Regions from separate parts of the Mesorhizobium sp. HAY1-8B genome, predicted to be linked through region 2. Evidence: predicted binding sites of a transcription regulator. Region 2 holds the regulator's gene; each other region holds the start of a gene.

Region 1 (3,273 bases), 950 kb from region 2:
CCGGCGTTTTCCCAACGACCCCGCCGTCATGCTGCCGATCCTGAAGGCAGCCGACGTGACGCTGTGCGGCGGCTGGTTTTCCGGAACGCTGGTCGATGAGGAGATGGGCAAGAACAAGGACCGCATCCAGCCGATGATCGACCTGTTCAAGGCGGTCAATGCGCCTTGCATCGTCTATGGCGAGGTCGGCCGCTCGATCCAGGGCGACCGTTCGAAGCCGCTCGCCACCAAGCCGAAACTCACCAGTGACGAAATGAAGGCCTATGGAAGGCGCCTGACCGAATTCGGCGAATGGTGCGCCGAGCAAGGCATGCCGCTTTCCTATCACCACCACATGGCGGCGGTGGTCGAGACCGAGCCGGAACTCGATGCCTTCATGCGCCATTCCGGCGAAGGCATTCCGCTGTTGCTGGATGCGGGACATCTGGCCTTTGCCGGCGGCGACGTGCTGCGCGCCATCGACAACCACCACAAGCGCATCAGCCATGTCCATGTGAAGGATGTGCGCATGGACGTGATCGACAAGCTCGACCGCACGAAACAGTCCTTCCTAGACGCCGTGGCGCTCGGCGCCTTCACCGTGCCGGGCGATGGCTCGCTCGATTTCGGCGCCATCGTGCAGCGCTTCGCCGACCATGGCTATGAGGGCTGGTTCGTGGTCGAGGCCGAGCAGGACCCGAAGAAGAACCCGCCGCTCAAGATGGCGCAGGTCGGCCACAAGGAGCTGATGCGGGTGATGACGGCCGCCGGCTACACGGTGGAGACCCAGGGTTTTCCGAATGCCTGACGCGATGGGTTCACGGCGAGCCAGGTTGCTGTAGATTGGCCCGATGAAAGATTCCGAGCACCCCTTCTTCCGGCCCTTGTGGCGGCGTGTTGCCGTCGTCGCGGTCTGCGTCATCTGGTCGATCATCGAGTTCGCCACCGGCACGCCGTTCTGGGGCGTCCTCGCGCTCGGCTTCGCCGGCTATGGCGTCTGGCAGTTTTTTTATCTGTACAAGCCGGCCGAGGAGAACAAGGCGACGGCCGAGCCCGAACCGAAGGAGTAAGGCATGTCGAAGCTGCTCGTGAAGGCGGACAAGGGCCATGGCCGCATCGCCCATGTGACGCCGAAAAGCGCTGGCTGGACCTATGTCGGCTTCGACCTGCATCGGATGAAACCAGGCGAAAGCGCCTCGGGAAAGACGGACGATCGCGAGGTCTGCCTGGTGTTCGTCACCGGCAAGGGTGCCGCGAAAGCCGGTGGCAAGGATCTTGGCCTGCTCGGGGAACGCATGTCACCCTTCGAAGGCAAGCCGTGGTCGGTCTATATTCCCGAGGGATCGGACTGGTCGGTAACGGCCGATACCGAGTTGGAACTCGCGGTGTGCTCGGCGCCCGGCCTTGGTGGCGGCCTGCCGGTTCGGGTGATCGGGCCGGACGATCTCGGCCAGGAGGTGCGCGGCAAGGGCACCAACACGCGTTACGTCACCAACATCCTGCCGGAAGGCAAGCCGGCGGACTCGCTGCTGGTGGTCGAGGTCATCACGCCCGGCGGCCATACGTCGAGCTACCCGCCGCACAAGCACGACCAGGACAATCTGCCTGATGAATCCTATCTCGAGGAAACCTACTATCACCGCCTCAACCCGCCGCAGGGCTTTGCCTTCCAGCGCGTCTACACCGACGCCGACAAGAACGGCCATCGCGCGCTGGACGAAGCCATGGCGATCGAGGATGGCGATGTCGTGCTGGTGCCCAAGGGTTATCACCCCTGCGCCGCCTGCCATGGCTACGATCTCTACTATCTCAACGTCATGGCCGGGCCGAAGCGGACGTGGAAATTCCACAATGCCCCGGAGCACGAATGGTTGATGAAGACCTGATCGTTGCGGTGGCGCCGGCTGAAGTTGTTGGTCCAGCTTGAAAAAATCGTCGGCTAAGGACCGCCTGGCTCGATTTGCCTTCGAAAACCCTTCAAAGCTTCGTCAATCCGTCATGGAAATCACCTATGGCAACGGATCTGACGAGGACTTCCCATGCGTTATGCCATCTATTTCACTCCCCGGCAGGACGAACCGCTGGCGCGGATTGCCGCCAATTGGCTGGGCCGCGACCCGTTCGGCGCGGCGACAAGGCCGGTTGAGGCCGTGGCTGATCTGGCGGCGGCGGAAGTTGCCTTCCACACCGCTTCGGCCCGCCGCTATGGCTTCCACGCGACGCTGAAAGCGCCCTTCCGCCTTGCGGCCAACGAGAGCGAGACCTCGCTGCGCGCGGGGCTCGACCATTTTGCCGAGGCGACGCCGGTGGTGACGATACCGCGGCTCGTCGTCAGTCAGATCGACAGCTTCTTCGCGCTGGTTCCTGAGGGACCGTTGCCTTCGCTCAACCGCTTCGCCGACGAGGTCGTGCGCGACTTCGACCGCTTTCGCGCGCCACTGACCGAGGCCGAGATCGAGCGGCGCAGCCCCGATTCGCTGAAGCCGACCGAGTTCCGCAATCTCTGCCAGTGGGGCTACCCCTATGTCTTCGAGACCTTTCGCTTCCACATGACGCTGTCGGGTCGGGTCGGGCCACAGGAAAGCCCTCGTCTTCGCCTAGCAATCGACAGCCTGTTCGCCGAAGTGCTGCAACAACCTGTGCTGGTGGACGCGCTGACGCTGTTTGTCGAAACCGAACCCGGGGCGCCGTTCATGGTGCTTTCCCAGCACGCACTGGGACGCCGACCGGCCAGAAAAATCGCCTGAACAATTCCGGCCCCAGATGATCAAGGACTGCCCAAAATGACCGCCGAGACCGTTCTTTCCAACGCCCGTATCGTGCTTGCCGACGAGATCGTCGAGGGGTCGCTGGTGCTGCGCGACGGCTTCATCGCCGGCATCGATGCCGGTGCTGCCCGCACCGGCGAGGACATGGGCGGCGACTATGTCATTCCAGGGCTGGTCGAACTGCACACCGACCATCTCGAGGGGCATTACGCACCACGGCCGAAGGTACGCTGGAACCCGATCGCCGCGGTGCTTGCCCATGACGCGCAGGTGGCGACGGCCGGCATCACCACCGTGCTCGACGCCTTGCGCGTCGGCATGGACGAGGACGCCGATCTCACCTTGGCCGATATCCGCAAGCTGGCCGATGCAATCGAGGACAGCGTCGCGCAGGACCGTCTGCGCGCCGATCATTTCCTGCATCTGCGTTGCGAGGTTTCGGCGCCGGACTGCCTGCAGGCATTCGCCAATTTCGATCAGGACGACCGGGTCAAGTTGGCCTCGCTGATGGACCATGCGCCCGGCC
Region 2 (3,273 bases):
GGCCTGGACCGGCGCACTCATAATCACATTGACGGTTCTCGCGCTCAGCATCTTTGCGCGCAGCCTGACCGGACGCAGAGAGGACAAATGAGCCAGATGTTGTCTCCAGACATGACGATCGCCGCCGAGGCGGCGGCCAAGGCCAAGATCGAGGTCAAGAACCTCAACTTCTACTACGGCCAATCGAAGGCGCTGAAGGATATCACGCTGTCGCTGCCTGAGCGCAGCGTCACCGCCTTCATCGGCCCTTCCGGCTGCGGAAAGTCGACGCTGCTGCGCGTCTTCAACCGCATCTACGAACTCTACCCCAAGCAGACCGCCGAGGGCCAGGTGCTGCTCGACGGCCAGAACATTCTCGACCGCTCGCAGGACCTCAACCTGCTGCGCACCAAGATCGGCATGGTGTTCCAGAAGCCGACGCCGTTCCCGATGTCGATCTACGAGAACATCGCCTTTGGCGTCAGGCTCTATGAGAAGATCAGCAAGGCCGAGATGGACGGCCGTGTCGAGCAGGCGCTGAAGCGCGCCGCTTTGTGGACCGAGGTCAAGGACAAGCTCAATGCCAGCGGCCTCAGCCTGTCGGGCGGCCAGCAGCAGCGGCTGTGCATCGCCCGCACGGTGGCGGTGAAGCCGGAGGTCATCCTGCTCGATGAGCCGGCCTCCGCGCTCGATCCGCTGTCGACCGCCAAGATCGAGGAACTGATCGACGAGCTGCAGGCCGACTACACGATCGTCATCGTCACCCACAACATGCAGCAGGCGGCGCGCGTCTCGAAGCAGACCGCCTTCATGTATCTGGGCGAACTGGTCGAGTTCGACCGCACCGAGAAGATCTTCACGTCGCCTCGCGAGAAGCGCACGCAAGACTACATCACCGGCCGCTTCGGCTGATCGCACGCATTACGAGGACCAGGATCATGGCCGAACACACAGTCGCAGCCTTCGACGAGGATCTCGGACAGATCAGCAGGCTGATCAGCGACATGGGCGATCTCGCCGGCTCGATGGTCGGCGGCGCCACCAAGGCACTGCTGAATTCCGACAACGCGCTGGCACAGCGCGTGGTTTCCGACGACGCCATCATGGATGCGCGCCAGCGCGAACTCGACGATCGCGCCATCACGCTGATCGCCAAGCGCCAGCCGATGGCAGACGATCTGCGCCATGTCGTCGGGTCGATCCGCATGGCTGGCGACCTCGAACGCATTGGCGACCTTGCCAAGAACATCGCCAAGCGCGTCGGCACCGTCGGTCTCACCGCAACGCCGCGCGACCTGTCGCATTCCATCGACGCCATGGCGCAGCTGGTGCTGATCCAGGTGCAGGGCGTGATCGAGGAGTATGCGGCGCGCGATGCCGCCGCGCTTGCGAAGCTGCGCGCCGACGACGAACGCATCGACGTCAAATACACCTCGGTGTTCCGCGAGCTGCTGACCTACATGATGGAGGATCCGCGCAACATCACCGCTTGCACGCATCTGTTGTTCTGCGCCAAGAATCTCGAACGCATCGGCGACCATGTGACCAACATCGCCGAGAACGCGTACTATGTCCTGACCGGCACGCAACTGCCCGCCAACCGCCCCAAACAGGACGAGACGGCGATGTCGGCGCCGGCGGCTTGAGCGTTGGAGCGGTTCATCGTTTCGCGGAAACGCCGAACCGCTCTATCTCTTTGTTTCACGCAATTCAGGATGGAAAACCGTTACATATTTTTCCCGGGATTGCTTTAGAGGTGACCAGTCAATGATCGCACCACGCATCATGGTGGTGGAGGACGAGGAGCCGCTCGGCGTGCTCCTCCGCTACAATCTGGAATCGGAAGGCTATCAGGTCGAGGTGGTAACCCGCGGCGATGAAGCCGAAATCCGGCTGCAGGAAAACGTGCCCGATCTTCTGGTGCTCGACTGGATGGTGCCGGCGGTGTCCGGTATCGAACTCTGTCGCCGGCTAAGAATGCGGCCCGAGACCGAACGGCTGCCGATCATCATGCTGACGGCGCGCGGCGAGGAGAGCGACCGCGTGCGTGGCCTTTCGACCGGTGCCGACGATTATCTGGTCAAGCCGTTCTCGACGCCGGAATTCATGGCGCGCGTCAAGGCGCTGCTGCGCCGCGCCAAGCCCGAAGTGCTGTCCAGCGTGCTCAAGGTCGGCGACATCGTGCTCGACCGTGAATCGCATCGGGTCTACCGCAAGAAGAGCGAGATCCGGCTCGGGCCGACCGAATTCCGCCTTCTGGAATTCATGATGCGCCATCCCGGCCGCGTGTTCTCGCGCAGCCAGTTGCTCGACAATGTCTGGGGTGAGACGATTTATATCGACGAACGCACCGTGGACGTGCATGTCGGCCGCCTGCGCAAGGCGGTCAACAATGGCCGCATGCCCGACGTCATCCGCACCATCCGTGGGGCAGGCTACGCGATCCGCGAGGATTAAAGGAGCGCTCAGCCGGCGCGAGTGCGAAAGATAATAACGGCAAACATCAATACGCCCGCGAATACCAGCAAAGATGATGCCGCGACAACGGAAGTCCACGTGGCGAAACATTCCTCGCCTCGCGGAAATGGCCATTCAATTCGCCGTGCCGTTGCCATGTCGAGCGTGCTGTCGGGTTTGCGCATCTGCACCGGTGTCGAACTTTCCACTGTCTCCTGCGTCGGCGTCGCTCCGATCACACGGCATGGATGTCGCGATTGCCGAAGCCGTCGATGGCTTGGGACGCTCAGTCAAGCGGTTGAGACGCGCAGTCACGGCGCCCGGCCGTGCCTTTCCAGAAGTCCAAGGGGTTCCGCGCGGGTTTCAGGCAACGCTCTTTCCAGCACTCCCTCTTGCCTGCACGCCCGGCGCGAAGATCTCCTGATCGACGAAGGTCAGTGCGCGCATGGCGCAGCCCTCGCGGATCAGGGGGAGTTCGTTCGGTTCGGTGTCGAACGAAATCGATTTCGAGTGCTGGCCGCCGGCGGTCTGGGCGATCGCCTCGCGCAATGCCGGCTCGATCAGGTCGAAGGCGGCGGCGCTGACGCCGACCATGGCCACGGGTGCGGGATCGATCAGCGCGAACAGGCTGCCGAGGCCATAACCCAGTGCTTCGCCGGCCTTGCGATAGGCTTCGCGCTCGGGCCCGGCCCGTTCCCGTGCCGTCGTCGCCAGTGCCCGCATCTGCGTGTCGCTGACGTCGGCGACCGGTTCGGTGTCCTCGCCAAGCTGCCTGGCATTGCGCCAGATGGCGTAGTTGCCGGCATAGGCCTCGACGCAGCCGCGCCGCCCGCAGCG
Region 3 (3,273 bases), 4.3 Mb from region 2:
AGTTGCCGCAGGACAGGGGCGCGCGCCAATCGGAGATCAGGTTCTTGGAGTCCGGCAGGTAATCGGACCATTCGTCACCCATGACCAGGCCAGGCGTCCGCGAAACCGTCTCGAACTGGCCGTCGGCCTGGATCTCGCCGATCAGCACCGGCTTGGTGATGTGGTGGTTCGGCATCATGGTCGAATAGCCGCCGGTCAGGTTCGGCACCGAAACACCGATCATGGCGTCGATGACCTTGTCCGGATCGGTGGTACCGGCCTTCTCGACCGCCTTCACCCACATGTTGAAGCCGATATAGTGGGCTTCCATCGGGTCGTTGGTGGTGCGCTTGTCGTTCTTGATGAACTTGTGCCAGTCGGCGATGAACTTCTTGTTTTCGGGCGTGTCGACGCTCTCGAAATAGTTCCAGGCGGCGAGATGGCCGACCAGCGGCGCGGTGTCGAGACCGGCCAGTTCTTCCTCGCCCACCGAGAAGGCCATGACCGGGATGTCCTCGGCCTTGATGCCCTGGTTGCCGAGTTCCTTGTAGAACGGCACGTTGGCGTCACCATTGACGGTCGAGACGACGGCGGTCTTCTTGCCGGCCGAGCCGAACTTCTTGATCGCCGAGACTTCGGTCTGCCAGTCGGAGAAACCGAATGGCGTGTAGTTGACCATGATGTCTTCGGCCGCGACGCCCTTCGACTTCAGGTAGGCTTCGAGGATCTTGTTGGTGGTGCGCGGATAGACGTAGTCGGTGCCTTCCAGCACCCAGCGCTTCACTGAGCCGCCATCCTCGCTCATCAGGTAGTCGACCGCCGGAATGGCCTGCTGGTTCGGCGCGGCACCGGTATAGAACACGTTACGCTCGCTCTCCTCGCCCTCATACTGGACGGGATAGAACAGGATGTTGTCGAGTTCGGAGAACACCGGCAGCACCGATTTGCGCGACACCGAGGTCCAGCAGCCGAACACCGCCGCGACCTTGTCCTTCGAAATCAGCTCGCGTGCCTTCTCGGCGAACAGCGGCCAGTTGGACGCCGGATCGACGACAACGGCTTCAAGCTTCTTGCCGAGCAGGCCGCCCTTGGCGTTCTGCTCGTCGATGAGCATCAGCATGGCATCCTTCAGCGTCGTCTCCGAAATCGCCATGGTCCCCGACAGCGAATGGAGAATGCCGACCTTGATCGTGTCGTCCGCCGCCTTGGCGGGAGCCGACATCAACAGACCAGCGGCGACCACGCTTGCCGAGAACATTTTTGTTATTGTCGAGAAATTACCCCTCATACGGAAGACTCCCAAGCTGGTTGATTGCACCGCACCAATACAATGCAACCCCCATGCCAACCGCTGCCTGGACGCCAAAAAACGGCAAATAGACGAATATTATCAGATCGTTATTATATTAGGCGGAACAAACAAAGGAGAGCCGGTTAAAAATTGGTTGAGGGAAATTTGCGCAACGCACAAGGCATCTGCCTAATTTTCGCTCAATTCGACCAAATGCCTAGATTTTGATCGCAGCATACCGCGCGTGGACGACAAATGTTGCGATACAGCGCAAAAATGGGGCAAGCTCGCGTCTCAACCGAGCGACGCCATGGCATCCCTGATTTCACGCATTTCTATCGGCATAGTGCTTCTGTCCACGGCAACCGGGGCCGCAAGGGCCGATTTCAGCGACGGCAAGATGCCTGATGGCACCTATCACTGCGAAGTCTACCTGCTCGGCATGTTCCTCAACCTCGGCGACATCACCATCAAGGGCAATGTCTACACTGGTCCGGTCACCTTCGGGGCCGCCCAGCAGGGGTACAACTACCAGATGGATGCAAACGGCGTGATCTCCTGGCTGGGACCGCTCGGTGGCTATACGGCTGGCGGCAACTCGCTGTCGCTGACCCAGGCAACGCTGGACGGCCAGAGCCCGCCCTCCTTCGACATCATCATGAAGCAGCCCGATGGTGCCTTCACGGCATCGACCTGCACCAAGGCAGACAATCCGTAGGCCTCGCCTTGGCGGGCGCGGCCTGCAGGCTCCCCGCCCTCTCATGTCATCTGGATGTTGCCGAAGCTGGATAGGCAGCGGTGCGCCGTCACCCATCCACATCGAGAGGCAGACACATGGCCAACTTCCCGTTTTCATCCTCCCCTGTCATTCGCGAAATCATCGCCGAGCGCGTCTCGCGCCGTACGCTCCTAAAAGGCGGCCTCGCTTCCGGCGCGCTGATCGCCGGCGGCAGCTTTGTCGGCTCGTTGTTCGCCGGCGAAACGCATGCCGCCGCGCTTTCCACGCTGGGCTTTCCCGAACTGAAGCGGGTCTATGACAAGACCCATGCCGCCGCCGAAGGCTATGAAACAACAATCGTCGCACGCTGGGGCGATCCGCTCGTCGCCGGTCTCCCGGATTTCGACGGCAACACGGTCGCGGCCGCCGAACAGGAAAAGCGTTTCGGCTACAATTGCGATTACATCGCCTTCCTGCCGTTGCCCAAGGGCTCGGTGAACTCCGATCACGGCCTGCTTTGCGTCAACAACGAATACATCTCGCCCAATGTCATGTTTCCCGGCATGACCGAGGATGACGCCGGCAAGACGATGAGCAAGGAGCAGGTCGATCTCGGCCTTGCGGCGATGGGCCACTCGATCGTCGAGGTCATGTTCAAGGACGGCAAGTGGCAAACCGTCGAGGACAGTCCGCTCAATCGCCGCATCACGGCCAACACCGAGATGACCGTTTCCGGGCCGGCAGCCGGCCACGCGCTGCTCAGGACGTCCGCCGACGCGACCGGCACGAAGGTGCTCGGCACCAGCTACAATTGCAGCGGCGGCTTTACCCCCTGGGGCACCGTGCTGACTTGCGAGGAAGGCGTCTCCGACCTGTTCGGCGGCGATCCGAAGAAGGCACCGACCGCTGACATTCTCGACCGCTATGGCTTTGATGGCTCCGACATCTACGGCCGTGGCCGTTTCCATGACCGTTTCAACATCGACAAGGAGCCGAACGAGCCGAACCGCTTCGACTGGGTGGTCGAGATCGACCCTTATGATCCCCAATCGAAGCCGGTGAAGCGCACGGCCCTTGGCCGCATGTCGCATGAGGCCTCCACGGTCGTCCTCAACAAGGACGGCCGCATCGTCGTCTACATGGGCGACGACGACTATTTCGAATACATGTACCGCTACGTCTCGAACAAGGCTTACGACAAGGCGAACCCGGCTTCCGGCAACGGCCTTCTGGACGATGGCGTGCTCTCGGTCGCCCGTTACGACGCCGATGGCTCGCTGACATG

What was found. The regulator PhoB, encoded in region 2, activates phosphate uptake and scavenging genes when phosphate is short. The targets are predictions, from matches to a motif close to TGTCATNNANCTGTCAT.
Region 1: AC1VON_RS06200 (DUF1045 domain-containing protein) is a predicted target of PhoB. The motif match lies at 1,963-1,979, and genes of this name have one in related genera.
Region 3: AC1VON_RS21905 (PhoX family protein) is a predicted target of PhoB. The motif match lies at 2,033-2,049, and genes of this name have one in related genera.

Annotation. Positions count from the first base shown of each region.
Region 1 is NZ_CP200321.1:1,239,689-1,242,961, reverse strand. Features, by position in the region: gene iolE (myo-inosose-2 dehydratase) at 1-787, shown strand, start outside; gene AC1VON_RS06210 (DUF3329 domain-containing protein) at 831-1,049, shown strand; gene iolB (5-deoxy-glucuronate isomerase) at 1,053-1,865, shown strand; gene AC1VON_RS06200 (DUF1045 domain-containing protein) at 2,019-2,726, shown strand; gene AC1VON_RS06195 (alpha-D-ribose 1-methylphosphonate 5-triphosphate diphosphatase) at 2,763-3,273, shown strand, end outside.
Region 2 is NZ_CP200321.1:286,357-289,629, reverse strand. Features, by position in the region: gene pstA (phosphate ABC transporter permease PstA) at 1-91, shown strand, start outside; gene pstB (phosphate ABC transporter ATP-binding protein PstB) at 88-891, shown strand; gene phoU (phosphate signaling complex protein PhoU) at 918-1,625, shown strand; gene phoB (phosphate regulon transcriptional regulator PhoB) at 1,747-2,436, shown strand; gene AC1VON_RS01400 (hypothetical protein) at 2,445-2,645, opposite strand; gene AC1VON_RS01395 (ROK family protein) at 2,800-3,273, opposite strand, start outside.
Region 3 is NZ_CP200321.1:4,567,810-4,571,082, forward strand. Features, by position in the region: gene urtA (urea ABC transporter substrate-binding protein) at 1-1,267, opposite strand, end outside; gene AC1VON_RS21900 (hypothetical protein) at 1,581-1,988, shown strand; gene AC1VON_RS21905 (PhoX family protein) at 2,105-3,273, shown strand, end outside.